DNA from 2 places in the Eionea flava genome. Region 1 is predicted to be linked to the other one. Evidence: riboswitches for the same ligand, from Rfam matches in the RefSeq annotation. Region 1 holds a riboswitch; the other holds the start of a gene.
The links. A riboswitch is a leader RNA that binds a small molecule or an ion and turns the genes downstream of it on or off. The one in region 1 is predicted to bind cobalamin.
Positions count from the first base shown of each region.

Region 1 (15,811 bases):
CTTTAGCGGACGCTCAGAAGCTGCCGATTGGGCGGTGCAATGGCTCCCCAATGGCGGCGAAGTCACACAAGAAAGTTACGTCAATCTTATTCCTACCGCGCAAGGTGGTACGCATGTCAATGGTTTGCGTACCGGCTTATTGGATGCCATGCGAGAGTATTGCGAATTTAGAAGTCTATTGCCAAGAGGGGTGAAATTAGCGCCCGATGATATTTGGGTGAGTTGTTGTTTTGTGCTTAGTTCCAAGTTGGGTGATCCGCAATTTTCAGGTCAAACTAAAGAGCGCTTGTCATCTCGCGAAGCAGCGGCGTTTGTTTCCGGTGTTGCAAAAGATGCATTCAGCTTGTGGTTAAATCAGCATACCGAAGATGGCGATAAACTGGCCGACTTTTGTATTAGTAATGCGCAAAAACGCGTCCGTTCTAGCAAAAAAGTGGCACGTAAAAAAATTACGCAAGGGCCAGCTTTGCCGGGTAAGCTCGCGGACTGTTCTAGTGCAGAGCCAGAACGCGGTGAGCTGTTTTTAGTGGAAGGTGATTCGGCGGGTGGTTCGGCTAAGCAAGCACGTAGCCGAGAGTTTCAAGCGATCATGCCGCTTCGTGGAAAAATCTTAAATACATGGGAAGTTGATAGCGCCGATATTCTTGCTAGCCAAGAAGTGCATGATATTTCTGTTGCTTTAGGGATTGACCCCGGTGTCGATAATTTGGAAAAGCTGCGGTACCACAAAGTGTGTATTTTGGCGGATGCGGACTCGGATGGGCTGCATATTGCAACCTTGTTATGCGCACTCTTTTTGCGGCATTTTCCCGCATTGGTTAATAACGGTCATATTTTTGTGGCTATGCCACCATTGTTTCGTATCGATATCGGTAATGATGTTTACTACGCTCTCGATGAGTCAGAAAAGCAGGGCATCATCGATCGTATAGCGGCAGAAAAGAAAAAAGGGAAAGTAAATGTGCAGCGCTTTAAAGGCTTGGGTGAAATGAATCCTCTGCAACTACGAGAAACTACCATGGACCCTGATACCCGTCGCTTAGTGCAATTATCAGTTGATTCTGAAGACAGTGCGCACCAAATGTTGGATATGTTACTTGCGAAAAAGCGCGCAGCCGATCGTAAGTCGTGGTTAGAAAGCAGTGGTAACTTAGCCGATGTGGGTTAAGAAAATTTTCTGACAATACTATTTAAACAATAAACAGTTGGTTTTATATGAATATTGATAATCTTCCCGCTGATGCGGGAATCTTAATTTGTGGGCACGGTAGTCGTGCCAAAATTGCCGAAGAAGAATTTAGTTTATTGGCCAAGGGGCTACGCGCTCGCGTGCCCGGATTACATGTCGAGTATGGTTTTTTAGAATATTCAGCGCCGAATATTCATATGGCTTTAGACCGTTTAGTGGCGCAGGGTGTCAAAACCATTTACGCAGTGCCGGGTATGTTATTTGCGGCAACGCATGCACAAAACGATATTCCCTCTGTATTAACCACTTATCAAGATAAGCATCCCGGTCTGACTATCGAGTATGGTCGAGAATTAGGTTTGCATGAGGAGATGATCGAAGCTTTTCAGGCGCGTATTTTGGGCGCAATGGGTTATCAAGAGGCGCCAGCGGCTGGTGAATTATATGACACGATGTTGGTCGTCGTAGGGCGAGGCACGTCGGTGACGGCAGCCAATGCCGAAGCGGCTAAGCTAACGCGTACCGTGTGTGAGAATCTAGGATTTGGTTGGGCAGAAACGGTGTATTCCGGCGTGACCTATCCATCGGTTGGTCGCGGTTTAGAAATGGCGATTAAGCTGGGCTACAAAAAAATTGTCGTTGCGCCTTATTTCTTATTTGGTGGCCGTCTTATTGATCGCATCATGGGGTATGTGGATAAAGTGGCGAGTGAAACTCCCGATGTGCAATTTATGCGAGCCGATTATTTACGTGATCAATCACATGTGATTAATACATTTATTGAAAGAATAGAAGAAACTATTGCAGGCCAGCCGTCAGCATCGGGTCAATTGAGTTTGATGGAAGACTTTAAAGCGCGCCTCGCGCGTGGCGAAGTGGATGTTCATCATCATCATGCCGAATTTAAACCGGATACGGATAATAGCGGTGAGGCGGTGAATGAGCATACACATTCGCATAATCACGCGCACTCTCATTCTCATGAGCACTCGCATGGGCATGATCACTCTCATGGACATAGCCATGCGCCGTATAAGCATATTGCGCATCCGAATGGGCCGCGAACGATGATCAATGAAAATATTTGTTGCTGCTTTATGCGGCAATTCCCTCAGCACATTATTGATGAAGAAAAAGCAATAAAGGTTGAGTTGCCTGGTACACCCGCGTGCAAGCGCTCGCGCTAGCCCCCTCAAAAGTTCAGCGCTGCGATGGTCTATTTAAGGCTTACGTAGCGTTTTTGATGCTTTCTTTGTCGCTCGTAATACATCAATAACAATCATATGCGCCGTTGTTTATTTGCTGTTACAATCGACGCAACGATTCTAGGTGCTTACTTATCTGGTGTGTCTTTTTTACGTAATAAGGCACATGAGTTTAAGGGAGATAATCGGGAAGAATAGAGTGTTTTAGTGTTAAACAGTGAAACGCTATCTATCGCTGCCCCCGCATCGGTCAAGAAAACACATAACAACTCGTTCTGTACCACTGAATATTGGGCTGCAATAGCACTTTGTTTGGGAAGGGGCAGGGTGTAGTGCCAAGGCTTATTCTTTTCTAAGATTGCGCTTTGACAGTTTTCTTATAGCCCGAATACCGGCCTAGTCTTTCACTTCGTATGCACGGTGGGTGCATCAACAAGGTTACATTATGTTCTGTATTATTCATATCAAACGGGCCGTGTGCCCTGCTTTGCGTTTTATCAGATGTCTATCGAACCGGTGGCCTCTCATTTTTTCTTCTGCAATAAGCTACTAACAGGGTAAAGCGATGACTCATTCCTCTCCTTCGCTGTCTCGATTGCAATTCCCTTTTAGTGCGGTGACAGGGCAATCGACGTTTAAATTGGCGTTAATTTTAGCGGCGATCAACCCTCGCATAGGCGGTGTATTGATTAGCGGCCCACGTGGTTCAGCCAAGTCTACGTTAGCACGAGCAATGACCAATTTATTGCCTATCGACAGTCCGCTCAGCGGAAAAGAAGAGGGTAGTTCTGCCCCGTTTGTGACATTGCCATTGGGTGCAGCAGAAGAAAGTGTTATTGGTGCCGTTAATTTAGAGCAAGTACTGCAAGAGAAACAATTTGTATTCCAAGAGGGTTTGCTGGCGAAAGCGCATCGAGGTATTTTGTATGTTGATGAGGTGAATTTATTGCCTGATCATTTGGTCGATTTATTGCTAGATGTGTCTGCAACAGGGGTTAATGTTGTTGAGCGTGAAGGTGTGAGCCATACCCATGATGCGCGTTTTATGTTGTTGGGAACAATGAACCCTGATGAGGGGGAGCTGCGACCACAACTACAAGATCGTTTTGGTTTGGCTGTCAATTTAACACAGCCGTATTCTGTTAAAGAGCGCGTATGCATTGTTCAACAACGAGAACAATTTGATAATGATCCGTCTGCTTTTATTGCGCAATATGAGCAAGCGCAAAGGGATTTACGTTCACAGATCGCGCAAGCAAGAGTGCGTTTAGCGCAAGTGAGTTGCTCGGAACAGTGGCGAGAAAAAATAGCAACGCGATGCTTGGAAGAAAATGTGGATGGGGTGCGTGCTGACATCGTGTGGTGTCGTGCTGCAATGGCACACGCGGCTTGGGAACAAAGAGATACTGTCGCAGAATCAGACATCGCAGCGGTCGAAGAGTTGGTGTTAGCGCACCGTCGACAAGCGCCGTCGAATACACCGCCTAGTTCTCCGCCTTCGACTAAGCCACCGTCGAGTTCGCCTTATTCAAGACCGCCAGAAAAAGATAACGCATCGAAAAATTTTCAGCCAGACGCTTCTCAAACGCAAAACTCTCATCATCAAAACGAGAGCAATCATTCAGATCAAGTAGAGAATGCTGCGGGTGATTGGGGGGGGATGGATGCTGAGGTTCGGCAATCATTGGTACAGGCTGATGACAGTGTAGTAGAAAAAATCAGATCGCTTTACGGTACTCTTTTTGTTACCAGCAATCATGTGCCCGTATCCACAAAACGTTCTCTTGCCGGTCGACAAAAAGGCCATAGCCAAGGGTGGCGTCAACGAACGCATCGCCAGCCGTTGCAAACGCTGAATAATATTCACTGGCTTTCAACCTTGCTTGCCAATGTTGGCCGTTGGCCTTTACGCTGCCTTCGCTATCGTCCTCAGCGCACGAGTCAATCGACATTGCATTTATGTTTACTCGATACCTCCGCATCAACATTACAAAATGACGGTGTTGATCAAGCAAAATCTGCACTATTGAGTATCTCTCAAAATATCTATGCCCGCAGAGAGCAATTAATGGTCATGGGCTTTGGCAACCAGAGAGTCGATGTGTTGCTGCCTCAACGCCGGGCGCCAAAAGCATTGCAGCAATGGTTTGATACCTTATCTGTTGGCGGCGGTACGCCTTTGCGTGATGCAATTTTTCAGGCTTATCAATTTCAACAACGCCAGCAGCAATGTTTTCCAGATCAAAAGATAGTGACTTACATTGTGACTGATGGGCGAACATCGCAAGCCATTGATGATTTGAGATTATTAGGTGAAGTGGTTGTCATTGATATTGAAACGTCTGCGGTAAAACGTGGTAAAGCAGAAAAAATGGCCCATGCATTACAGGGGCATTATTTATCTTTGGCGGCCTAACATTGTTGTGCATCAATGTGTTGTTGCCCAATGAATGGTTAAAACATAGAAGGAAGTTTTTGACTGTGCGACTAATTTTTAAGGTGTTAGCCGTTAAGCCGATTCTTACATTATTTTAAAAAGTAAAAAAATATGAGCGATAATCATCAAGAAAAAATGAAAAAACGCAAAGCGGTTATGGATAATAAAATTGCCAAGGCGACCGAAGAGCGTGGAGTACTTATTTTATTAAAGGGTAATGGTAAAGGGAAAAGTAGCTCGGCATTTGGCACTATGTTACGTTCGGTTGGACATGGTAAACGCTGTGCAGTGATCCAGTTTATTAAAGGTCGCACCGAAACGGGTGAATATAAATTTTTTAAAGGCCATCCTCAAGTTGATTGGCATATTATGGGGCATGGCTTTACGTGGGAAACACAAGATAAAGAAAAAGATATTGAAGCTGCTCAACAGGCATGGGCTGTAGCAGAACAATTATTGCAAGATGAGCGGTACGATATGCTCGTTTTTGATGAAATGAGCTATATGTTTAAGTACGGTTACCTCGATGTTGAGCCGGTAGTTAGTGCTTTACAGTCGCGTCCTAAGGATCAGACAGTGATTATTACCGGACGCACTATGGCTTTACCTCTACAAGATATTGCCGACACTATTTCGGTGGTGCAAGACGAGCGCCATGCGTTTCGTTTAGGTGTTAAAGCGCAAGCGGGAATTGAATTTTAATGTCGCTTAATGCTCAAGCTAAACCTGTCACTTGCCCCGCTTTATTTTTAGCGGCTCCCGCATCAGGACAAGGTAAAACGACAATAACCGCTGCATTAGCACGATGCCTGCGTCGAGCGGGTAAGCAAGTTCATGTGTTTAAAACCGGCCCCGATTATCTAGATCCTCAAATTCTTGAACAGGCATCGGGCCACCCGGTAAAACCATTAGACTTATGGATGGCGGGTGATGATTGGTGTCAGCAGCAATTATATTTGGCAGCACAACAAGCCGATATTATTTTAATTGAAGGTGCCATGGGCATGTTCGATGGTGAACCATCCAGCGCTGACTTAGCGGCGCGCTTTTCTATTCCTATCGCGATCGTGATGGATGTTAAAGGGATGGCGCAAACGGCTGCGGCCATCGTCGCAGGCTTAGCAGCGTTTCGTGATGATATTACCATTGCAGGCTTACTGGCGAACAATTGTGGCTCTGATCGCCACCGCGAGCTTATCGAATTTGCATTGCCTGACCATATTCCTTTATTAGCACACTTAGCTCGATCGGATGCCGTCGCATTGCCAGAGCGACATTTAGGATTAGTACAGGCTGAAGAAGTAGCAGAAGAGCTAGAACAACGATTTGAAGCTGGCGCTGATTGGTTAGAGAGCGCCGGTGTACATGCATTATGCGATCGTTTATCACCTGTTACCTTTTCCCCTGTCGACTCGCTTTCGGTAGAACCGGCATCGGTGTCTCAGCAAGCATTAACGGGTAAGACAATCGCAGTTGCAAAAGATACGGCGTTTAGTTTTATTTACCCGTCAAATATTGCGCTACTCGAATCGATGGGCGCAGAGATTGTGTTCTTTTCTCCGCTAAACGACGACGCTTTGCCGCAGGCCGATGCTTTATGGTTACCGGGTGGTTACCCGGAGTTACATGCAAAACAATTGTCTGAAAATATAGCCATGAAGCAGTCCATTCATGCGTTTTTTGCGGCCAATAAACCCGTTTTGGCGGAATGCGGTGGATTCCTCTATTGTCTCGAAAGTCTCACCGATCTTAATGATATGGCATACCCCATGGTGCATTTGTTAGATGGACATGGAGCTATGCGTGGTAAACGTGGTTGTCAGGGAATGCAAACCGCCCCGTTACCCGAAGGTGAGCTACGCGGCCACGCACATCATCGTTCACGCAGTAGTGATACGCCACCACCCATAGCGCATGGTAAACGCCAGCGCCACCCTGCACCGGGCGAAGCTATTTATCGTCACGGTAGTTTAACGGCGACGTATTTGCATCTGTTTTTTATATCAAATCCCGATGCGATTGCGCAGTTATTTTTGGGTTCTCAATAAGTAAGATAATGCATTTTTTTGTAAAACCGCTCAATGCTATTAGCCATTGACTATCACGAATGATTAAAGGACATGTCAATGTTTGAATTATTTTCGCCGCTCGCCACCGATCTATGGCCCTTGTTATTGTTAGGTCTAGGCTTGGGGTTATTGCACTCACTAGAAGCTGATCACGTAATGGCGGTTTCTTTATTGAACAATCAAAACCCAAGTTTACGGCGCACTCTCTCTTTCGCTTTTTATTGGGCCTTAGGTCATGGTGGCGTACTGTTATGTGGCGGCTTATTGTTGCTAGGTATTGGCGTATCAATACCTGATAGTCTGTCTTTTGTCGCCGAAGTATCTGTTGCGCTGTTGCTCATTGGCTTGGGTGTTTACTTAATATGGCAGTTAGCGGTGCGTCGTGTGCGTATTGGTCAACATCGCCATGGTGATATTGTACATACGCACCTGTATACCGATGAACATGATACCGACGAGCATGATATCAGTGAGCATGACGATGCCTTTTCTGCTAGTGATGCAGCGCATAAACATTCGGTTCATCAGCCCATGATGGTGGGTATTTTTCATGGGTTGGCTGGTAGTGCGCCTGCACTAGCGCTAATTCCCGCTGTTGCATCGGGGCAGTTACTGGTGGGTATGGCCTATCTCTTATTATTTTCATTCGGCGTTATTATTTCGATGGTCGTTTTTGGTATTGGCTTTACTTACATTCAAGGTCTGTTGTACCGCCGCTATCAAACATTGTTTCAGTATGCTCGAGGTTTGTTAGCATTAGGCGCTATTGTGGCGGGTAGTGCGCTATTATTACGCACCCTATAGTTCGCTCTTGGCTTGTACCGGGAGCGGGTGCACTTGAGAATACAGCATGTGGAACGAAAGCAGCGAAGATAACAAACCACTACGTACAGGTCTGACCACTGGTGCGTGTGCTACTGCCTGTGCGACTGCTGGGGCACATTATTTGTTATCGGCGTCTGCTCAGCATCCGCAAGGTAACGCTCCGCAATTGCCAAACCCTGTGAGTATTACTCTGCCTAAAGGTAAAACCGTTGAACTTAATGTCGCGGCTGACTTTACGCGTCGCGATGGTGCCAAAGATGATGTATCGGTAGTGGTGACGACGGTAAAAGATGCGGGAGATGATCCGGATGTCACTCACGGAGCCACGGTTTTTGTCGCATTACGCTTGTTACCTGCTGCCGACATTGTTTTTGCGGCCGCAGAGGGTGTAGGCACCGTGACTAAAGCGGGCTTGGCATTGGCAGTGGGCGAGCCAGCGATTAATCCTGTGCCACGTCAGATGATGCTGCAACACTTGCACGCGGTAGCAGAAGACTACCAATACGCGGGTGGATTTCATGTCGCCGTGGGCGTTGAAAATGGAGAAGTACTCGCTCAAAAAACCATGAACCCACGGTTGGGGATATTGGGCGGTTTATCTATTTTGGGCACAACCGGTATTGTTCGCCCCTTTTCCTGTGCTGCATGGATTGCGTCAATTTATCAGGGGATGGATGTTGCTGAAGCAAATGGTTTAGATCATTTAGTGGCGACGACGGGTAATGCTAGTGAGTTAGCCATTAAACAGTATTACGAAACACATCATCAACCACTGCATGATATGGCGCTTATCGAAATGGGGGATTTTGCTGGGGCGGTATTAAAACACTGTAAGCAGGTGAATATTCAGCGCTTAACGATTTGTGGTGGGCTAGGAAAAATCAGTAAGCTAGCCAATGGCCATATGGACCTAAATAGCCGCGTGTCGGCTATCGATTTTTCACACCTTGCTATGGTGGCAGAGTCCTTGGGTGCGAGTGGCGACTTATTGCATAACATTGCACAAGCAAATACCAGTGTTGAAGTGATGCAGCTTTGTGATCAAGAAAATATTGCGATCGCCGATCGTCTATGCGAGTTGGCTCTAGCGGTTGCTCGAAAAAAAGTGCCTAAGCATATTGCCATTGATATTCGTGCAATAGATAGAAAAGGCCAGTTTGTTGGGCAAGCAGTATGAACACCATATTACTGTTAGGCGGTACCGCCGACGCACGGCAATTAACGTCGCGTTTGCATTACTATTTTTCACAGAGTAATGGAAAAAATAAGCCGCGCATTATTTATAGCGTGGCTGGTTTAGTGCGCACACCCGATGTGCCTTGTGAGGTATTAGTGGGAGGGTTTTCTGCTATTGGTGGTTTGGCGTGTTACGTAAAGCAGCAAGCGGTTGATATGATTGTTGATGTGACTCACCCTTACGCTGAAAAAATGACAAGCACTGCTATGCATGTCGCGGAAAAAACCAATATATATTACATGCGTTTTCATCGTACGCAGTGGCAAGCAATGGAAGGTGATCAATGGATAACGGCACAGCGATGGCCTGATGTGTTGACGGCCGTTAAGTCTTTCTCGTCATTGTTTTTAACTGCCGGGCAATTAACGCAAGACCAAGTTAATCACTTGCATCAGCAAAATAAACAGCAGCGCCAATTGTTGCGCACAGCGGTTAAACCCAAGATTGTATTGCCGCCATCTATGGTATGGATAAAGGCGATTGGCCCATTCAATACAGATGCTGAACATGAAATTTTTCAACAGTATTCGATCGATTGTTTAGTCAGTAAAAATAGCGGTGGTGATGCAACGGCTGCAAAATTACATGTTGCGCGTGAATGCCGTGTACCCGTTGTTATGTTGGCAAGACCGCCAGCAGAAGCGTTTAATACGGTTAAACATAAACGGTTTGATAATATAGACGCTTGCGAGCAGGCGATACTGAATCAAGTTCAGCATGACGAAAGCACGAATTAGGTTCAACATGACTTGAGTGCGAATCAAGATTTAGCATGACGAAAATATGCATTAAGGTCAACGTGACAAGAAATTTTTTGATGAAAATATATTACGAATGTTCCAAAAATTTTTACGCCGTCATTCTGGCGAAAGCCAGAATCCATTAGCTCCGGAAATAAGTGCCGAATCAAGTCCAGTATGGTGATGATTAGTCGCCATTACTTGTTAATAAAATATTTTACTCAGTAAAATTCTAGAGAAGTTATATCAAAAATATCATGTCGAATGATTTAATAAATACGCCTATGAGCAATTATGAAATAAACCCACAAGCCATTGAGACAGACAGCTTTCGGCAAATTCGTGAGTTAACTGCTCTCGATACGTTTGATCGTGAGCAACAACAAGTCGTTATGCGCATAGTGCATAGCCTTGGGTTTCCTGCGGTTGCTGAGCAGGTGCGTTTTAGCGAGCAAGCGTGTGCGCAAGGTATTGCTGCTCTTCAAAAAAACGCGCGGCTTTTATGCGATGTCGAAATGGTTAAGCAAGGCATCACTAAGCGTATGATTAGCGAAGAACCGTTGTGCTACCTCAATCATCCAGAGACGGCCTTGATCGCAAAAAAAACCGGTGAAACCCGCTCGATGGCAGCACTTGCTCATTGGCAAGATCAATTGGAGGGCAGTGTTGTCATTATTGGTAATGCGCCAACGGCATTGTTTCGCTTGTTAGAAAAACTTCAGCAAGGTGCTGCTAAACCCGCGCTGGTTATTGGAATGCCGGTAGGGTTTGTTGGTGCGGCAGAATCTAAACAAGCGTTGTGGGATTGTCATCAAGATTTAGGTATTGAATGCATTACCTTACTTGGACGGATGGGTGGCAGTGCTGTCTCTGCTGCGACCTGTAATGCATTACTACGATGTTGCCGTGGCGAGTACTATTAATGAATATCTGTAAAGAGTATTTGTCATGCATAAGCCGTTAATAAAGAGTACCGATTCACCGTCTATTCATGTTGTGGGGCTGGGTGTGGCAGAACATGCGGTATTGGCGATTAACGTGCGAGCAGCAATTGAGAGTGCGGATATTATTTTTGGTTCGTCGCGCCAATTAGCAACGATTGATCATAGTAATCAAGTAAGCCGCGCGGAAAAAAAGATATTGCCTCCATTGTCGTCACTCGCGACTACGCTCACGCAACTGTTCGATACCTCGACTCAGCCGTTAAGTGTCGTTATTCTCGCTTCAGGTGACCCTTTATATTACGGTATTGGGCGTTGGCTTAGCCGACAATTCTCTCAGATTAAATTAGCATTTTATCCGGCAGTATCAAGTATTCAAGCGGCTTGTCATTGCTTGGGCTTGGCATTGCAAGATGTCGATGTCATCAGTTTGCATGGCCGCCCGTTAGTAAGTATTCGCAGCGTGCTGCGTGCTCAACAAACCCTGGTTATTCTCACCGATCGTCACAGCCATCCTTATGCGATTGCAGAAGCTTGTATTGATGCAGGTTTTGCCGATTCGACATTATCGGTATGTGAACAGCTGGGTTATCCTCAGCAGCAGGTGCAGACGTTTTCGGTGCGTACATTAATGCAGCATGTGAGCGATCAGCAGCGACTAACATTTAATGATTTACACGTTAGTGTTGTTGCCACGCAAGGTGATGGTGGCGTATTGCCCGAGTTTCCCGGTATTCCCGATGTGCAATTCAGTACAGGTATGCCTGCGGGTAAAGGCATGATTAGCAAACGTGAAGTGCGTTTAGCCATATTGTCGCAATTACAAACCAATAATCACGACATCGTTTGGGATATTGGCGCGGGTTGTGGCGGTGTGGCCGTTGAATTATCGCGATGGCATCCGCAAGCACAAATATACGCGGTTGAATGTCATAGCGAACGTCTTAAATACTTAGCAATGAATCGTGATCGTTTTGGTGTGGTTAAAAATTTACATATCGTTGCGGGTCGCGCGCCCGATATTTTATCCACCTTACCGACACCACATAAGATTTTCATCGGCGGTAGCGATGGTGAGTTGCCCGCCTTACTAGAACAGGCATGGTCGCTATTACCTGCTGGTGGTACTTTGGTTGTGAGTGCTGTTATTGAAAAAACGCAGCGAATCGTTGAGCAATTTGTGAAAATGTTAGTGACATCCAAGCTGATACCAGCGGAGAGTATTGAAAGTACCGAAGTCGGGATCACACGTCGATATTTTTCTGACTCACTGCAGTGGGATGAGCAAAAAAAATTGCCAGTCACTTTGTATACATTAATAAAGCCTAGAGAATCCAAACAGGTATCGCCCTCCAAAATAAATAGCCAAGCACAGGGCGAACCATTAGTTGCGCTGCCTACTTTTTGTGGCGTGGGTGTTGGTCCGGGTGACCCCGAATTGTTAACGTTAAAAGCGCAAAGAATGATTCAGCAGGCGGATGTGATTAGTTATTTATGCAATGAACATGGGCATTCGCAGGCCTATACGATTGCCGAGCGCGCCATTGCTGATATAAATACAACAGGGCAAACCTTATTGCCTATCGTGATGCCAATGAAAGAAGAGCGTAAGCTAGCTAATCTAGCTTACGATAACGCAGCGTCTGCGATTGCCGCTGCCTTAGCCGATAATAAACAGGTTGTGTTCTTATGCGAAGGTGATCCTTTGTTTTTCGGTTCTTTTGCTTATCTCTTAGAGCGTTTACAGAATAGTGCGGTTGAACATCGCAGTCATGTTGTACCGGGTATTTCGTCCATTAATGCCGCTGCGTCAATATTGCAGCACCCATTAACGATGTTAACCGAATCGTTTGCAGTGATGAGTGGTCGTCATTCAGAAGAACAGCTACTTAATGCGTTGATGCAGCACGATTCTGTGGTGATTATGAAAGCAGGGCGTGCGCGTGTAAAAATACTTCAGGCGCTTGCCCAATCGCAACGAACGGCTGATGCTTGCTATCTTGAATATGTGGGACGAGCACAAGAAAAAATTGTTCGTGATGTCGAAATATTAGCTCAGGAATCAGGCCCCTATTTTTCGCTATTTGTGATCACCAATGATGCGCAAAAAAGAGCCATGATTTCTTCAAAACCACTTTCACAATCTTCTTCTTGATTTTATTGTTAACGGTATCTTTTGTGTCGATGTTATCTTTTCAATCTCCCATGATTATTGCGCTTACTGTGCAAGGTAAGCGTTTGGCTCAGCGTTTGGCGGATCAAATCGATGGTAGCGACGTATGGTATAAACCTCAGCCGTTTAGTGAAAAAGTACAGCATGTTTTTGTCGCAGGGCATCCGCTTATTTTTATTTGTGCGGCCGGTATTGTCATGCGCACATTAGCACCGGTGCTTAAAAATAAAAAAGAAGACCCTCCAGTATTAGTGTTAGACGAGAATGGACAATTTGTTATTCCTTTGTTGTCAGGCCACGAAGGTGGCGCTAACCAATGGGGTCAAGTGGTTGCAGATACAATAAATGCGCAGTTAGTCATCACGTCGGCGCATCGTTACCTTAAACCCTACTATTTTATTGGCGTAGGATGTGAGCGTGATTGTCCAAAAGAATATATTAACGCTTTAGTGAGTGACTGTTTACGACAGGCAAACATTTCTATTGATCAGGTAGCCGGTGTTTACAGTATTGATCTAAAATCTGATGAGCAAGGGATCATTGATTGTGCAGCACAGTATGATAAACCATTTCATACTTTTTCAGTAAAAGAGCTGCTCACGGTAGAGCACTTGCTGCAATCACCGTCTGATTATGTGTATAAAACAGTGGGTGTTTATGGTGTTGCAGAGTCGTCAGCTTTATATGCTGCAAAAAAATATAATAGTGATGCCGTGATGGAACTAATCGTAACTAAGCAAAAGAATGCAAAAGCCACTTGCGCGATAGTGCGAATGTATAAAGAGTAGTTTTTAGTGAGCGAGTGTTTAATTTTTAATTTCGATATCACTGCAGTCCCATTAAAAATTAAACTCGTAGCAGCAACTCCTTTACTTATTTTTTGTTGCTAAGAATTAGCACATGTAGAGACATAGATTTTAGGTCTTCAGTCAAAGCGCGCCGTTAATACATCCGTGTAGGCTCAACACCAGCATCCATGCTGGTGATGCCTTTGCCTGAAGACCTAAAATCTATGTTTTAAAAGTGAATATGCCATCAATAACGATACGAACGAAATAGAGGCAATAGCCGGAGAAGTAATGAAAAAATTATATGTGGTTGGTACAGGTCCAGGCGATAAAGACTTGGTGGCTCCCAAAGCGTTAGCGGCTATTACTGATAGCAATGAATTAGTTGCCTATGGCTTGTATTTGGATTTATTGGGTGATGTCTGTGACGGTAAGAATCATCATGATTTACCGCTAGGAGAAGAAATTGGCCGAGCGAGATTGGCGTTAAATTTAGCCGCAAGTGGTAAAACAACCGCACTAATTTCTAGTGGCGATATAGGTATTTATGCCATGGCGACTTTAGTGTTTGAGTTGTTAGACCAGCATTTGCAAGGTAAAGAAAATCATCCTGAGTGGCTCGATGTTGATATTGAAGTAGTGGCGGGTATCTCGGCCATGCAGGCCGCCGCCAGTCGTGTGGGCGCAATGCTTGGCCATGATTTTTGTACTATATCTTTATCTGATTTATTGACTCCGTGGGAAACAATAGAAAAACGTTTGCATAGCGCCGGACAAGGGGATTTTGTCGTGTCTTTCTATAACCCGCGTTCGCAAAAGCGGGATTGGCAGATCAATACCGCACGAGATATTTTATTACAGTACCGTCCATCTTCAACGCCGGTAGTATTGGGGCGACAGCTAACACGAGAAGATGAGAGTGTGAGTATTATTACGTTGGATCAGTTAGATGCGAGTGATGTGGATATGTTTACCTTGGTGTCTGTGGGTAATAGTGAATCACGGCATATTGTATATAAGGATAAACAATGGGTTTATACCCCAAGAGGCTATAGGAAAAAATTGTAAGGTTTTTAATGCTTGCTTATGCTATGAAGGCACAAATAAAGGGTGTATAACCTTATGAAATACGTTGTAAATATGTCCCTATACACTCGTTATTTACACATCGATAGTACATAAAGCATGCTTTGTTTAATTCGTAAGTACAATTGTTAAAGAGTGAGAAGATGAAAGTTTATTTTATTGGTGCGGGCCCGGGTGATCCGGAGCTTATTACGATTAAAGCATTACATGCGATAAAAAAATGCCCGATTATTTTATATGCGGGCTCTTTAGTGCCGCGTGCTATTTTTGCTGATGTAGAAGAGACAGCAGCAAGTATTGTGGATACCGCAAGTATCAACCTTGATGAAATTATGATGTTAATTGATGATGCGCAAGCGAAGGGCTTGGATGTGGCGCGTGTACATTCGGGTGACCCTTCACTTTATGGTGCTATTGGTGAACAAATTCGCCGCCTAGAGCAGCGCGGTATCGATTATGAAATCATCCCCGGTGTGAGTGCTACCTCCGCATCTGCCGCATGGTTAGGTAAAGAGCTGACTTTATCGGGTGTATCGCAAACCATTATTATGACGCGCTATGAAGGCAAAACCCCTTTTCCTGAACGAGAACGTTTGCCCGCATTAGCGGCATCGGGCGCGACATTAGCCATTCATTTAGGTGTTACTCGTATTCATAAAATCGTTGAAGAATTGATTCCCTTCTACGGCGAGCACTGCCCTGTCGCGGTGTGTTATCGCACAGGCTGGCCTGATCAAGATAAAGTGGTCGGTACGTTAAGTGATATTGTGGCTAAAGTACGAGAGAAAAAATTTACACGTACTTCACTCATTTTAGTGGGGGCAGTGTTGGGAACGGATGAGTTTAGAGATTCGTATCTTTATGATGAAAACCAAGCGCACGTTTATCGTCCTAAAGTAAAGCCGAACGCTAAGCGAGATGCACATAGTAAAACAGCGCATCCCAGTTTAAAGTAGTACTGTTAACGCTATTTCGGTGGAAGCCGCAATAGCTTTAGTGTTTATGGCTTATTTTTCTCAATATATAATCACTAGGTTTATTGAGAGGCCTTATTCTGCTAACTTAAACCGGCTAGTTAATTTACCCAGTGTTTTGGCTTGGGCTGATAAGTGTTGTGTGTG
Region 1 covers NZ_AP036018.1:2,513,110-2,528,920, reverse strand. Annotated here, with positions in the region: gene parE (DNA topoisomerase IV subunit B) at 1-1,168, shown strand, start outside; gene ACZ5O6_RS10935 (sirohydrochlorin chelatase) at 1,216-2,376, shown strand; cobalamin riboswitch at 2,538-2,808, shown strand; gene ACZ5O6_RS10930 (ATP-binding protein) at 2,960-4,810, shown strand; gene cobO (cob(I)yrinic acid a,c-diamide adenosyltransferase) at 4,943-5,533, shown strand; gene ACZ5O6_RS10920 (cobyrinate a,c-diamide synthase) at 5,533-6,879, shown strand; gene ACZ5O6_RS10915 (hypothetical protein) at 6,958-7,704, shown strand; gene ACZ5O6_RS10910 (cobalt-precorrin-5B (C(1))-methyltransferase) at 7,751-8,902, shown strand; gene ACZ5O6_RS10905 (precorrin-6A/cobalt-precorrin-6A reductase) at 8,899-9,699, shown strand; gene ACZ5O6_RS10900 (precorrin-8X methylmutase) at 9,987-10,625, shown strand; gene cbiE (precorrin-6y C5,15-methyltransferase (decarboxylating) subunit CbiE) at 10,651-12,798, shown strand; gene ACZ5O6_RS10890 (cobalt-precorrin 5A hydrolase) at 12,828-13,604, shown strand; gene cobJ (precorrin-3B C(17)-methyltransferase) at 13,896-14,672, shown strand; gene cobM (precorrin-4 C(11)-methyltransferase) at 14,834-15,646, shown strand; gene ACZ5O6_RS10875 (methyl-accepting chemotaxis protein) at 15,740-15,811, opposite strand, start outside.

Region 2 (15,811 bases), 470 kb from region 1:
TCGTCGGTATAGCCGTTGTTGTCCCACGGTGTATCGCGTATATCCATCGACGAGAGTTGATCAGGGTTGTCGCGTGTTATCCGATGCGCAATGATATGAGAGAGTGCCATAAATCAACCTAGCTAAGCTAAAAGAGTGTGATAAGTGTCTAGTGGTTCGCCATAATATATAAAGTGTGAGCTAGGTGCATTTGAAAATTGCAATACTCGCTAATTGAGCGTTAGGGGATGGTATTGTTCTGCCATTTGGTTTTTGTGCTTTATGACACATGCACTTGCATTTTTAACGGGTTTGCCAAATACTAGATGATTAGTTTTACGCCAAAAATAATATTAAAAGAGGGAGATAATAATAATGAAACCATTAAGTTTTAACGGTAGCGGAAGTGAGTATTTTAAAATCTGGATTGTTAATATTTTACTCGTCATTGTGACTTTGGGGTTATATTACCCTTGGGCTAAAGTCCGTAATTACCGATATTTCTATGGAAATAGTTCCCTAAATGATAGAAGTTTTGACTATCACGCCACGGGTAGACAGTTGTTTATTGGTTATCTTATTGCGATGGCTTTATTTCTAGTCTATATCATCGTAGAGCAGCTCGTGCCCCTTGGTGCGCCAGTATTATTGTTGGTGCTATTTTTAGCGATTCCTTGGATTATTTGGCGAAGCCTGATGTTTACTATGCGTATGACGAGTTTTAGTAATGTACGCTTTAGTTTTGCGGGTAAGCTGGGTACTGCTTATATCAACTTCTTTTTACTTCCTCTCTTATTCTTCATATGTATTTATGCGCTTCCTGTTGGGGCAGCGGTTTTATTGCCGATGTATCAGGCGGCTGGTGGTGAAGTACCTGCTTATGTGGGGATATTACTATTTGTAGCGGCGGTACTGAGTATTCCTTTGGCTTTTTACTTTTTCGCATTAATGCAGAAAAAAAATACGAGTTATCTGATCAATGGTTCCCGTTATGGGCAGGGGGAGTTCTCGACAGAACTGAAAACATGGTCGTTTGCCAAAATAGCACTCAAAACCTTCGGTCTAAATATTTTGGTGTTTTTTGTTGTTATGTTTCTAATAGGGTTGGCTGTTGCTGCTGTTGGCATGGGGTTTGAGAATCTAGCTCAGCTCGGTAGCATGGATAATCCAGAAGAGATTATGATGCAGCTATTTGCGAGTAGTGGGGTTGTTATTGCCATTATCCTCGGCTACATCACCATGATTGCTGCTTTTTTCTTCATAATGGCATATATGCAAACGCGACAACGCGCTTACGTTTATGAAAATACCTTGCTCAATGAGCGTATCGCCTTTGCCTCGACCTTGCGTGCTAGGTCTCTCGCGTGGGTTATGATTTCTAACTTACTTTTGATTATTTGTACCGCAGGTTTGGCAGCGCCCTGGGCAAAAGTAAGGATCGCGCGTTTGATGTTAGAGAATACCTTTGTCGATGCAGAAGGTGGTTTCGATGAATATATTACTCAACAGCAAAAAGAACAGTCCTCGCTTGGTGAGCAAGTCGGTGATGCCTTTGATGTTGATGTAGGTATTGCGATTTAATGTTTGTTTACACTGACAGAGAATAACCCATAAATTTTGATAGATGAGAGTGCAACAATGATAGTGGGTCGCTGGTATGCTTTAGGCAGTGCAGAGTCTACCGAAGCGATTTTGCACTTCCCGGGTGGTAGCCTTGTGGAATTGCATGTGTCTGGGCAAGTTGTTCTCAGTTGCCATATCAATGATATTGCGGTGAGCGACCGTTTGGGTAACGTCGAACGTAAGCTCACATTTACGAATATAGGCATTTTTTCTACAGCAGACAACAATGCTGTTGATCAAGCGCTGGGCCATGTTCAGCCACTTAATCGTGTGATTCATTATTTAGAAACCCATATGCTAGCAGTGATTATTGCTATCGTGTTTACTATTGCTTTAGGTGTTGGATTTTTCAAATGGGGTGTGCCTTGGGCTAGCGAAACCATAGCGCATGCTTTGCCGCATAAAACAAATGAGTTAATTGCCAAGCAAACACTGACTTTTCTCGATGACTATTGGTTTGAAGAAAGTCAGTTAAGTGAAGAGAGAAAAAAGAGTATTCGTCAGCATTTTTATGATGAGCTCGTGCCTCTTGATGAACGAAATCAAAGTATTAATTACCAATTACACTTTCGTAGTTGGACGCAAGGCGATAAAGAAATTCCTAATGCTTTTGCACTCCCTTCTGGTGATATTATTCTTACGGATCAATTTGTTACTCTGACGGATAATCAAACAGAAGTGGATGCGGTTTTACTGCACGAGATAGGCCATGTTGTTGAGCGGCATAGCTTAGAAAGGCTAGTGCAAGGCACGTTGGTGACCACGCTGGTGATGTTGGTCAGCGGTGATAGTAGTGGTATTGCAGATTTGGGCTTGGGGCTGGGTGCCGTGCTGGTCAGTAGCCATTACTCAAGAGAGCACGAGCTTGAAGCGGATACCTATGCTTTTGAGCAAATGCTTAAAGCGCAAAAAGACCCCATTGCCTTTTCCAAAATTATGGGCCGAATGGAAGAATATGTTGCTGAGGTATTTTCTCATTCTAGTGTTGAGGATGATTCGGCAGAAGGTGTCGAGCAGGGCGCTCACCAAGATACAGAAGTGGTATCCGACGAGTTAGTTGACTATCTCTCTACACACCCGCCCACAGCAGAGCGCCAACAAAATGCAACGCGTTACAGCGAATGTTTTAGGCAAGGTTTGCTGCAATGTGACGTGGGTGAAGCGGCCGAATAATACAAGCGCTTACTTGCGCGACTTTTTAATAAGGTCATAGGCTGCTTGCACTTCTTGTGAGCGCTCAGTAGCTACCTTGACCATGTCATCGGGTACACCTTGGCCGATAAGCTTATCAGGATGGTACTCACTCATTAACTTTCTATACGCCTTTTTAACTTCAGCGTTACTGGCTTGCTTATCAACCCCTAGGGCGTCGTAAGCATTATCGATGTCAGTTTGCGTGTCGACTTGCCCTGATTGTTGATACCCGCCGCCAAAGGCACCTTGCCCTCGAATCATTCGTATTAAATGCTCAAACGCAGCATGAGAAAAGCGTAATCCTTCAGCAATATTGCGCAGAGCAGCTTCTTCTTTAGGATCGAAATCACCATCAGCCAGCGCAGTATTGACCAAGTAAACCATGAGCATTTGTGTGAGTTGTGGTCTGCGACCACACACTTCCTGAAAGTCGCGCAAGGTATCAGCAGGGTTAAAATCAGGGGCGGCGCCTATTTTGAAGAGCCTTATGGCTTCGCGCTTATGGTCAGCGGTTAAGCCCATTTTTCCCATTAATTGCTGTGTTTGGTCGATTTCTTCTTCAGAGACTCGTCCATCAGATTTTGCAAGGTAGCCAATAAGCGTAAAAGTCGTGCGGAAAAACGTTGTTTGGATTGCTTGCAGTGCTTCGGGTGATTCACTGTGAATAAAGCGCTTTTTAGCTTGATCGAACATGTGCCCAAAAAATAGACCAATGAGTGCGCCGATAAGCCCGCCGGTGAGTAAGCCAAGTAAACCGCCAATGACCTTTCCCATTATTGCCTCGTTATTGTTGTGGTAAAAGTGATATGACGCATAATATTGCGCCTCTGGTTGCTCATAATAAGGGGGTGTTAGTGTCGCGTCCAGATAAAGGCAATATTTATTGTGTCGGTTATCCTAGATGCTTGTGGATTTATGGGTAAGTTTGTTTATGCATCGTCTACAATTAAGGCAGCATCATTTACTTTAACCGCGCCCATGAAACATGCGTGCCTGATAGGAGGCTGAGCGATGAGTAAGCAAGGGATCACTGTTGATCGCCTAATGACATCAACCGTTGTTACCGTCGAGATGGATGATAGTTTGTCGGTTGTTAAAGATATTTTTGATAATACGTCTTTTCATCATTTGCTAGTTGTGAACGACAAGCGCTTATTAGGTGTTGTCTCTGATCGCGACTTATTAAAAGCGCTGAGCCCGCATTTAGGCACGGCTGCAGAAACGCTCCGAGACTTAAGGAGTCTTGACATCAAAGTGCATCAAGTGATGACAAGAGAAGCGATTATCTTACCTCCCCAAGCGAGTATTTATGATGCGGTCGAAGTGTTTAACCGCGAAAAAATCTCTTGCATTCCTATCGTAGATAGTAAAAAACATGTCGTTGGTATTCTTACGTGGCGAGACATTTTACGCGCACTTGAAAAAAAGCATAAGCGAGTTGAGTCGTAATAATAAAGGTTGGTGTTGTTTGTGATATTATCTTTTCCCTTCCTTTTTGTCTTTAATTTTTATCCATCAGCATTTTAGGTATCCCATATGCTAGATCAACAACACCTTCTCACCGTTGATAAAAAAGAGGCGGCTAGTATTTTTGTTAGCACGCGAGAGTGGGGCAGTGTGTACTTGCGGGAAGCGCCTGAAGGTGTTGCTGTAGGAGATAAGGTCAGTGCTTTTGTTTATCAAAATGCGACAGGCGATATTTGTGCAACAGCCGCCACACCCAAAGTGGCTCTGGGGCAGTGTGCTTATCTTCGTGTCGTTGCGATTAATGATGTAGGTGCTTTTTTAGATTGGGGCTTGCCAAAGGATTTATTATTGCCCTATGCCGAGCAGGCATATCCGGTACGCGAAGGCGCATCTTATGTAGTATATGCTTATCGTGATAATAGTGGTCGTACAGTGGCAAGTACACAGTTACATCATCACCTCGATGAAACACACGAAGGATTTTCTGTTGGTGACCAGGTCGATTTACTGATAGCGGGTAAGTCTGATTTGGGTTTTAAAGCCGTGGTCAATGGTAAAGCCTTAGGTTTGTTATATCATAGTGATTTATCGCAACCGCTGGCATTTGGTCATCGCACTAAAGGTTGGATAAAGCAGATTCGTCAGGATGGAAAAATTGATTTAACGATTAATGCGCTCGATCAGAAGACGAGAGATCAATTAGAGTTGCGCATTCTTAAGGCTTTGCAGCAAGCGGGCGGCCGTATTGAGCTGTCGGATAAAAGTACACCTGAGGTGATATTTTCTGTATTCAAAGTCAGTAAAAAGAATTTTAAGCGCGCCCTAGGCAGCTTGTATAAGCAGCGCTTAATTGCTATTTATTCATCGCATGTAGAGCTTACAAAATAATAAACCGAATAACGCCATTAGCGTCGTTAGTATGTTTCAATTTTCAATTAAAAACATCTCTACTTAGTCGATGTCATATTCTATTGTTAGTGGTGCATGATCGGAAAATCGTACTTCTTTGTAAATGTTATCCGATCCGGCTTTGACTTTACCTTTTAGACCTCGACTAACAATATGATAATCAATACGCCAGCCAGTATTGTTTAGCCATGCTTGGCCTCTATTCGACCACCAGGTGTATTCGTGTTCATTGTTGTTAATTTCACGAAAGGCATCAATGAATTGCAGCGGCTTTTCACGATGGTTGTCGGTATCGTTTAATAGCCAGTCCATCCATGCACGTTCTTCAGGTAGAAAACCCGAGTTTTTTTGATTGCCTCGCCAATTTTTAATATCAATTTTCTTATGGGCAATATTCCAGTCGCCACAAATAATATATTCACGTTTTTTACGTTGCATTGAGCGAAGTACATTTTCAAAGCGTGCCATCATGTCATATTTAAAGACTTGCCTTTCTTCTTTTGCTGATCCAGAAGGCATGTAAAGAGAGGCAACGCTAACGTCATCAAAGTCGACTTGAATATATCGACCCTCGCGGTCAACATCTTCCCAGTTTTGTTGATCAATAGAGCCTAAACCTAAATGAATAGCTTTCGGTTGTTTTTTACAATAAATGCCAACACCGCTATAGCCCTTTTTTTCAGCAGAATGAAAGTAGCTGTAATAGCCTTCGGGATGATAGAGCGCATCTTCAATTTGATCGGGTTGTGCCTTTAATTCTTGTAAGCAAATAACATCTGCATCTACTTTTTTTAACCAATCAAACATGCCTTTACGTGCGGCTGCTCGAATACCGTTTACATTGATAGAAATGACTTTCATTTTTTCTCTATACTTTTATTGAACATGTAAAAATTATTGTGTCGTTAAATTCAACTATAACATTTTATTTTCGTATTTTATTAAAATTATTATAAGAATATAAAGAGTATTGTTGATGGCTGTGGTATTTTCCCCGGCGGTTAATGATGACATCAATCATTTAGAAATTTCTAAATAAGTCTTCTGCTGTTGAAACCAAATAATAAAACGGTCTTTTTTGACGGTTATTCTACTAATAGCTGAACAAATAGTTCAGTTATTAATATTCAGCATAGGGATTATTTATGCCAGTTTGGTTTTATATATTTTTAGGTGTGGTGGTTAATTGTCTATGGGGAACGGCTTTTTTAATTCCTCATTATTTAAGCGATATCAATCCCATTGCTATTTCTATGGGACGCTATCTTGTCTATGGTTTGGTTTCCCTTTTTCTTGCTCTTTTTACGCTTAAAAAACTGCGGCAATTAACGGTTAGGCAGTGGCGTTATGCTTTTCTTTTTGCTTTTCTTGGTAATGTTGGATATTACCTTTGTATGGCGCTAAGTGTGCATTATGGTGGTATCACAACAGCCGCGTTGGTTGAAGGTGTAACTCCGTTAATGATGATTTTGGCGGGTTGCATTTTTGCCAAAAGTAACGATAAGGATTTTGGTTTTCAGTCACTGCTATTACCTTTTTTGATGGTGCTGACAGGCGTGGTATTGTTAAAACAATCGTATGTGCCTCAAGGTGTACATGCCGCCACTGATTATTCTTGGTATTTGGGTTTTTTCTTTGCGATTGCAGCGCTATTACTTTGGGTATGGTATGCGTTTTCTAACGCTGGTTTTATGAAGGAAAATCCAGAAGTTTCTGCAAGTACTTGGTCTGTCGCTATCGGTGTTGGATGTTTTTTTCAAGCAGTATTAGGAGCTACCGTATTTTCTTTACTTTCGGAAGGCTCACTTGTTCGCGTAGGAGCCTCTCTAGCTACGCCAATCATGAGTTTGGTAGCTGCTTGTTTATTTTTGGGCGTTATTGTTTCATGGTTAGCAACGGTATGGTGGAATCAAGTCTCACGGCATATACCCATCATGATCATCGGGCCGCTATGTGTATTCGAAACCTTGTCCAGTTTGTTTTATGGCTATTTGAATGATCAACGGCTGCCGGGCATGGGTGAAATATTGGCAATATTCTTAATGGTAGGCGGTGTGTTGTTGAGTATGTTAGTGATGTCGGGTAGCTTGAAAAAGCCAGCGCTTGTATTGCAGGAAGGGTAATTAAGGAATCCCTGAGAGATTTATTGATAGCGATATGTCTGGTGATCGTCGCGCTACAATATCGAGTACTTTAAAGTAGAGCGACGATAAAAGAATTACGCTGAATGGTATAAGCGTGAATTAACGCTGCGGCTATTGCTAAGTTGATTAATCGTTTTTGCGCCAGCCAACACTGCAAGGTCAACAATAGGCTCGATTAACACGACTAGCATGTATGCAGCGCCAAACGTACTAACAGCGACTAAGTTTTCAGCGCCAAAGCCTTGACCATAAAGCGCCCAAAATACAACCCACGCAACAATACCGCCTTGATACATTAGCGATAATTTAAGTACTTGGGAATAAGCTAAGTCTTTGTAGGCGACATTGCTTGGGATAATTTTTTTAGCAATCATCGACATGGCAAATAATGGCACTAGCAGTGTGGTGACATTAACGGTGTAGTTCGGCATATCGAAAGGAGCAAAAAATATACCTTGTGCGAGTAAACCTAATGCTAAGCCGATGGCGGCAGGTACCGCGCCAAATAAAAGAAATAAGGTTGATCCAAGGATAAGGTGTACTTCAGATACGCCCACTGGATGATGTGGTAGTACTTCAAAAAACATCAATACGGCAATACTTGCTAAGAATACTCTCGCGACTAAAGAAAATAGTCCTTGCTGCTTTACGGTATTCATTACTTGCGATGCGGTATATCCAAGAACAGCCGCTGCTGTTCCATAGCTTAATACCATTTTTGCGCCTTCAACAACGCCAACTTCAATATGCATAATAGTCATCCTCTACGTATTGCACCCACCGTGCAACTAGAAATAAAAAGCGTTAGGCCGGTCTCCAGACTCTTGTTTGTCGTTTAATTATTTGCGACTAACAATTACTGTTGCGGGGGCAGCAGTCGATTTGCACGACTTTCCCGTTTCATTTGCAGGGCAAACACCTAGCACCGTCGAAGCGGATTGTAGCATGTGAAATCGAATGAGGGAGCAATAAAGCCCATACATAATTGTTTGTTAAGCATGCGCTTGTCGATATGTTGCCTTTACTTTTTGAGGTGACGTAGCGTCATTAAGTTGGAAATAGGTTGGATAGGTATGTAATGAGAAATTATCAGATACAAAAGTCAGCTAACGGAGTCATGGTTGTATTGTTGAGGTGCTCATGTATCAGGCCTAAAATTTGTCGAAGCACGCTCATAAGCTTACGGTAGATAAAAATACAGGGTGAGTTAAATCAGAGGTTATTGTTCAAAACAGGCCCGTATCGCTATTTCAACCCCCATTTATCCTAATAGTAAAAGTTTCCTATCTTTGTTAAAGCCGTTACGCCAATGTATTTTTTCTTGGATGGTATAGGCGCTGGCTATGACGAAGAGGTATAAAGTTTGAGCTTGAGTCGCTGAAAATCTACTCGTTGTATTATGGTGGTGCTTTTGTAAAGGCTCGTTATATCCGTGTTGAAATTGTTTTACGATAATTTTATAGTGGTGAGATAAATAATAAACAAATAACGACAGGGATTAGCCATGCGCCATCAAATATTTGTCATATCATTCAGCTTTTTATGTCTTTTTATTTCTAATAACACTTTTTCTGCAGATTACCCACCTAATATTGACTACGGCTCTGCTGGCGATGTTTTAGCTAAGCGAGGCGGAGATCGTGGCCGCACTTCAATTTTAAGTATTTCAGGCCCCTTACTCATCAATAATCCGCAAGAATCTGGTTCATCATCTGTTGGTATTGTTCCTGATTTCACTGATTCAGCATGGGACTTATCTGATCTAACTAATCCCACGCTTGTTGCAGAGCACAATTGTTTTGAGGGTACTTGTTACAGGGGAGCTGGAGTTCATTCTCATGCACATTTTACCCGCTATGACAATGAAGCCGCTTATGTGTCTGTTGGCCGTAATTTCCGGTTTGGTACAGGTGGTTGGCTACGTTACAACTATCAAGGTGAAACGGTTGAAGATAGCTTGTCATTTGGTGAACCGCCATGGGGGTTGCCAAACTGGGCGTACAGCAATCTAACGTCTCCATATCATACAGAGGATTATTGGCAATATCTTTTTGCTCCTTCTGAGCAATATTCTATCCGAGAGCATGGCTGGAGTGATGCACAAGTGTACGCCGAATGGGATCATATTGGTCTTACTGGTACCACAGGCTTCCCTATTTTTTCTGGTAATTTTTTGATTTTTGCTTCAGATCAGCAACAGACAGGTATGTCTATTTATGATATTTCGGGTATGCATCAGGGGCAGCTGCCGCGACTGGTTAGTCACTATAACCCAGAGTTAGTTAACCCCAACGGTAACATAGAGCGTTTGGGCGGTTACTGGGTTGAACCTTATGGTGCGAATAAGATTGTATGGTCAGCTCGAATAAAAGGAGCTACTCCCCGTCGCGAATTTCCTTCATTATTTATGGTGGATTTTACCGATCCAGCTAACCCTTTTCTCAGTTGTGAAATTTACTTTGATCAAGATAAAAATGATCCGTCAGATGGTAATGCTCGCAGTAATCCGATGTATGTGAACTTTCAGGATCGCTATGCCTTTGTGGATCATTTTAAGGTGGATTTAGATGCTTGCGAGAATGCTTATCGTGACGATCAGCATATTGATCAGCAGGAGTTGGTTAATATTATTGATGTATTAGATGGTTTTAGCCACGCTTGTGATTCAAGCCAATATTTTCGTCCATTAGGTCAGGTGGGTGCATTTGGCGGTGCTGATCGTTTCGAGACCCAAATGATTATTGAATACACCGGTGGTACGATGATCGAAGGCGCTTGGCATCGTGTAGGCCGCGATGGTGAATATGGTTGGGGCTTTCATGTAGGGCGGACAGTTGATGAGGGTATTTCAGCGATATTTAATGTTGATATTCAGGTCGGTGATATTATCGAGTCTAACGGTAATGTTTATACTATTACGGATGTTTATATTGATGAGCGCGTTAATGAGCAGGGCATGTGCTTTATTGTCACCAGCGATGCTCCTGATACTATCCCACCGTATGTCTCTGGCCATCGCCCACTCGCCAATGAAGCGAATGTGCCAGTGGATACCTTTATTCACTTCCATATTCCTGAAACTCTACGTAGTGATACCTTAGCGGGTGCGGTAACGGTAACCAATACTCGTACGAATGAAACAATTACATTTGATATGCTTTCTAGCCACACGGGCACCGTCTCTATTTTTCCTGATAATGATTTAACTTTCGGTGATGAATATCGTGTTGATATCGCCGGTGTTGTTCAGGATTACATGGGCAACATGATGGAGCCTTATTCCTTTAGTTTCACCACGGGAGAAAGTCAATATCAAGCGATTGATATTAAACCGGTTGAGCCTGCACCTTCAACGGAGAATCCCTTTGTCGCTAATCATTCGGGCAATTTAGCTTGTGAAGCTAATGATGGTTTTGATTTAGCGTGGGCGGTGAACCCTCATAACGATACAGTAAGTATGCTGCGTGCCACGATTGATCCGAGTACTTTTACTGTAACGACAGAAACGTTTGACAGTGTGATTGTGCAGGCTGGTGGTAAGCCGTCATCGGTGACACGAACGGCTAACTGGTTGGCGGTAACTTACAGTGATTTAGATGTTATTCGTTTTTATCATGTTGATGATTCCGGCACTACCGCAAGCGAATCCTCTTGGGAAGTTGAGTTTGACTACGGAGCCAATCCGGTAGCTTCTGTCGCCCATGATGGCATGTTGTATGTGTCCCTTTATAACAGTGGCCAAATTGCGAAAATTGATATTGCTGAGCAACAGTTGATTTCGACGTTAACGGTAGGGGATAAGCCTAAGGCTATGGCTCTCACCAGTGATGGTTCGCGTTTGCTGGTAACCCGTTTTATTTCTGACAAAGAGTATGGTGAGGTTTACGATATTGCCACTGCAGGCAATATGGCATTTCGTGATCCTTTGCAGCCCGAGATTCGAGTGAATAAAGTATTAGTGCCAGATGACCTTGATCATGGCAGTGGAGTGCCTAATTACTTACGCAGTATCGTGATTAGCCCTGATGACCAAACGGCTTACATTTCGGCAAATAAGGCTAATGTTGAACGCGGTCAGTTTTTAAATAACCTATCACTCGATGATGACAATACCATTCGTCCAATGATTGCGATATTGGATTTGGTCAATCATCAGGATAGTAATATAGACCCAACAACTCAGGAGGGTACTATTGACTTAGATAATGCTGCAGACCCTTCTGGTATGACGATTCTTCCTGATGGAGTTACCCGAGTGCATGCATTGCAGGGGAATAATGTGATTGCATTTGTGAATCAAAATAATAACATTTATCGTGCAAGCACAGGCGCAGCTCCGCAGAGTCTTTGTGCCACGCCTCGTAATTTATACGTGAAAAATTTTACGGATCGTACTGTGACCCGCTTGGATATTGCGGATCATATGTACTACGGTACGCAACCGCGTGTTGAGGAAACATTAATCACCGTGCTTCCAGAAAATGATACGCTTGCTGCAGAAGAGTTGCGTGGTTTGCAAGTCTTCTATCATGCCCGCGTTCCTGATATTTCTCCTGAGGGTTATATGAGTTGTGCCTCTTGCCATGATGATGGTGGCCACGATGGTATGACATGGGACCTTACACATATGGGTGAAGGCTTGCGTAATACCATTTCTCTACGTGGTAGTAGTGGTACTCGTTTTGGTAATTTGCACTGGTCGTCTAACTTTGATGAAGTGCAAGATTTCGAAGCACAGCTTGAACATCTCAATCGTGCTGAGGGTTTGATTGAAGGTCTTACTTTTACTAATGATGTATCGCCATTGAGTGAAACTACAAGTGGTATTTCACCTGACCTAGATGCCTTGGCTGCTTATGTTAGCAGCTTACAAAAAGACAGCGTATTGCGTTCACCTTATAGTAGTAACGGTGCTTTACCCCCGTTAGTGAAGCAGGGTCGTGTATTGTTTGAAGAAAAGGGCTGTCGTGACTGTCACACGGGAGCGGCGTATCGTGATGGTTTAAATCATGATGTAGGGACAATTACGGCAGCATCAGGCCAGCGATTAGGTTTTGCTTTAACTGAAATTCGTACACCTACTTTAGTTGAACTGTGGGATAGTGCGCCGTATTTGCACGATGGTAGTGCCCCAACATTAGAGTCAGTACTGCAAAATACTTCTCACACTTCTACAACATTTACCGAATATGAAAGTGATGCGATAGTGGCTTTCCTGCGTAGTTTAGATCGCCGTTATTATATACACGACGAAGGTGAGCAAAATACTAGCCCTGTGCTTAATACTTCGTTGAGTGATCATAGCGTTGAGGAAAGTAAACCTATTCATATTGCTTTACCTGACAATCTATTTAGTGATGCGGATAATGATCCATTATTGATTACCGCCAGTTTAGTCGGTGGTAGCGAGTTACCTTCATGGTTATCATTTGACGTCGCTAATAATGTCTTTATCGGTGAGCCTCTGGCGTCTTCGGTTGGTTCGTATGATATTACTGTGTCGGCTCGTGACGGTCAGGGCGCGCAGGTCAGCGATGATTTTACGCTTGTTGTTGCGACAGATTGGATATTCTGTGCCAACGAGGGAGGAACATGCACGGTACCTGCTGAGGCTACGGTGCGTTATGGTGCGAGCGATAGTTACTCTTACCAGCATTATGTGCAGAGCGAAGTGGGTTGTAATAATCTTGTATTTGGTGACCCTAAAAAATGGACGTTCAAACACTGTGAATATAAGCCAACATCTTCTACTGAGGGCAATGTGCCCCCGGTAATAAACCTGAATATAAGTAGTCAGGTGATGGATGCTAATCAGTCGTTTGAATTGGTGTTGCCCGCTAATACGTTTGTCGATGCGGATAATGACCCTCTATCTATTAGCGCATCATTAGTTGATGGGGAGAATTTGCCAGGCTGGTTGACCTTTGATAAAGCCGATAGTCGTCTTAGTGGTACTCCATTGGTAGGGGATGCCGGTGATTTAACTGTGCGACTAACAGCAGATGATGGTCGTGGCGGAGTAGTAAATGGTGATTTTCTATTGAGAGTTACTGACTGGGTGTTCTGTGCTTATGAGGGACAAACTTGTGAGGTACCTGCTACAGCGACGGTTCGTTATGGTATCGCCGGTTTCTATAACACACTAACTGCTGTTGATAATTCTGTAGCCTGTCGTAATGATACATTCGGCGACCCAATTTTTGGGCAGCCTAAGCAGTGCCATTACCGTTTGGCTACAGAAGGTAATAGTTCCCCAGTCTTGAATGCTTTGATTTCGGATCAAGCGACATTGGTCAAGACGGCGTTTGAATTCGTATTGGCTACTGATACATTCGTTGATAGTGATAATGACCCTTTGTCACTAATGGCAACACTTGCAGGTGGTGTCGATTTACCCTCTTGGCTTCGTTTTGATAGTGCTAATCGCCGTTTTATTGGCACGCCATCCGTAAATGATGTGGCGACGCTAAGTATTTGGATAACAGCGGATGATGGTAGGGGTGGCATTGTAAGTGATGAGTTCGTACTAGAGGTTGTTGTGCCATCTAGTGATTGGGTTTTCTGCGCAAATGAGGGGCAAAGCTGTGTGGTTCCAGAAACAGCGACTGTCCGCTATGGTGCGGCTGATTCGTACAACACGTTGACTAGTATTGAAGGTTCTTTAAATTGCAATAATAGTGTATTCGGTGACCCGATTTTCGGAGTGTATAAACAATGTCAATATCGCTTGGCTTTTGGAAATAATGCGCCAACGTTGAATGCCCCAGTTGCAGACCAAATCACTTCAGTCGATTCAGTATTTGAATTTGTGTTAGCTGCAGACACTTTTGTAGATAGTGATAATGACCCACTATTATTAAGTGCGGCACTGGTAAATGGTTCAGGCTTGCCAGAGTGGTTGACCTTTGATAGTGCTAATCGTCGCTTTAGTGGTACTCCAGCAGTAAATGATATAGCGACTTTGGTGGTGCGTGTAACGGCGGATGATAGTCTTGGCGGGATTGTCAGTGATGAGTTTGTTTTGGAGGTAGAAAAAAATACATCGACAATGTATGTGATGATCTTTAAAGAATCGGACTCTGATAACCCTAATGATGCGTATCTCCATTTAGCGGAAGTTGAAGCTTATGATGCATCGAATAACCCGCTAGTATTTACGAATGCTACGATGATCAATGACTATGGTGCCGAGTATTCAGCGGATAAAGCCATTGATGGGAATACCCGTGGTAACCTGAGTGGTCAAGGTGACCCTATTGCTCATACAGGTACCGGTAATGGTAATGTGTGGTGGCAGGGTGAATTGGAATTAGCGCCAGAGCAAACGATTGAGGCTGTCAAATTATATAATCGCAGTGATAATAATTTAGCGCGAACAAAGGAGCTGCATATATTAATTTTAGAGGAAGACTTAAGTGGCGTAGCTGATTTGACCTTGGTGCAGGCACAAGAGGTAGCTATATCCCAAATTTATGTGGAAACTCCAGTGACGGCGGGTAGCTTAGGTGGTTCAACTTATGCCATCCCATCAAGCACTGTTGAAGATGAAAATGTTTTCCATGTCATGGTTTTTAAAGAGTCAGATTCTGATAACCCTAATGATGCGTATCTTCATTTAGCAGAAGTTGAAGCTTATGACGCATCGAATAACCAACTTAAATTTACTGATGCAAAGATGGTTAATCAGTTTGGCGATGAGTATTCCGCGGATAAGGCGATTGATGGGAACACTCGTGGTGATTTGAATGGTCAGGGTGACCCCATTGCTCATACAGGTACAGGTAATGGTAATGTGTGGTGGCAAGCTCAATTGGAGTTGGAGCCAGGGCAAATGATCGATACCGTCAAATTATATAATCGCAGTGATAACAGTTTGAGACGAACGAAAGAACTCCATATCTTAATTTTACAGGAAGATTTAAGTGGTGTAGCTGATTTAACCTTGGCGCAAGCGCAAGCGAGTGCTGTATCTCAGGTTTATGTTGAAAGTCCAGTGGTGGCGGGTAATTTAGGTGGTTCAACTTATGCTATGTCGTCAGATGCTATGGAAGATGAAAACATTTTCCATGTCATGGTTTTTAAGGAATCAGACTCTGTTAACCCCAACGATGCGTATCTTCATCTGGCTGAAGTTGAGGCTTATGATGTGTTAAATAATCAGCTCGTATTTACTCATGCAACGATGATTAATCATTTTGGTATTGAGTATTCGGCAGAAAAAGCGATTGATGGTAATACGCGTGGTGATCTGAATGGTCAAGGTGACCCTATTGCTCATACAGGTACCGGTAATGGTAATGTGTGGTGGCAGGGTGAATTGAAGTTGGAGTCGGGGCAAGCGATCGATACTGTCAAATTATATAATCGCAGCGATAACAGCTTGGGGCGAACAAAAGAACTTCATATTTTAATTTTAAAAGAAGATTTAAGTATTGTGGCGGATTTAACCTTGGCTCAGGCGCAAGCGAACGCTATATCTCAGGTTTATGTCGAAG
Region 2 covers NZ_AP036018.1:175,837-191,647, forward strand. Annotated here, with positions in the region: gene ACZ5O6_RS00835 (nucleoid-associated protein) at 1-110, opposite strand, end outside; gene ACZ5O6_RS00840 (YjgN family protein) at 355-1,560, shown strand; gene ACZ5O6_RS00845 (M48 family metallopeptidase) at 1,618-2,775, shown strand; gene djlA (co-chaperone DjlA) at 2,785-3,570, opposite strand; gene ACZ5O6_RS00855 (CBS domain-containing protein) at 3,808-4,245, shown strand; gene ACZ5O6_RS00860 (CvfB family protein) at 4,333-5,151, shown strand; gene ACZ5O6_RS00865 (exodeoxyribonuclease III) at 5,215-6,033, opposite strand; gene ACZ5O6_RS00870 (DMT family transporter) at 6,318-7,295, shown strand; gene ACZ5O6_RS00875 (energy-coupling factor ABC transporter permease) at 7,391-8,068, opposite strand; cobalamin riboswitch at 8,107-8,254, opposite strand; gene ACZ5O6_RS00880 (putative Ig domain-containing protein) at 8,821-15,811, shown strand, end outside.
Region 2: linked by a shared signal. The riboswitch ahead of ACZ5O6_RS00875 (energy-coupling factor ABC transporter permease) and the one ahead of ACZ5O6_RS10930 (ATP-binding protein) in region 1 are both predicted to bind cobalamin.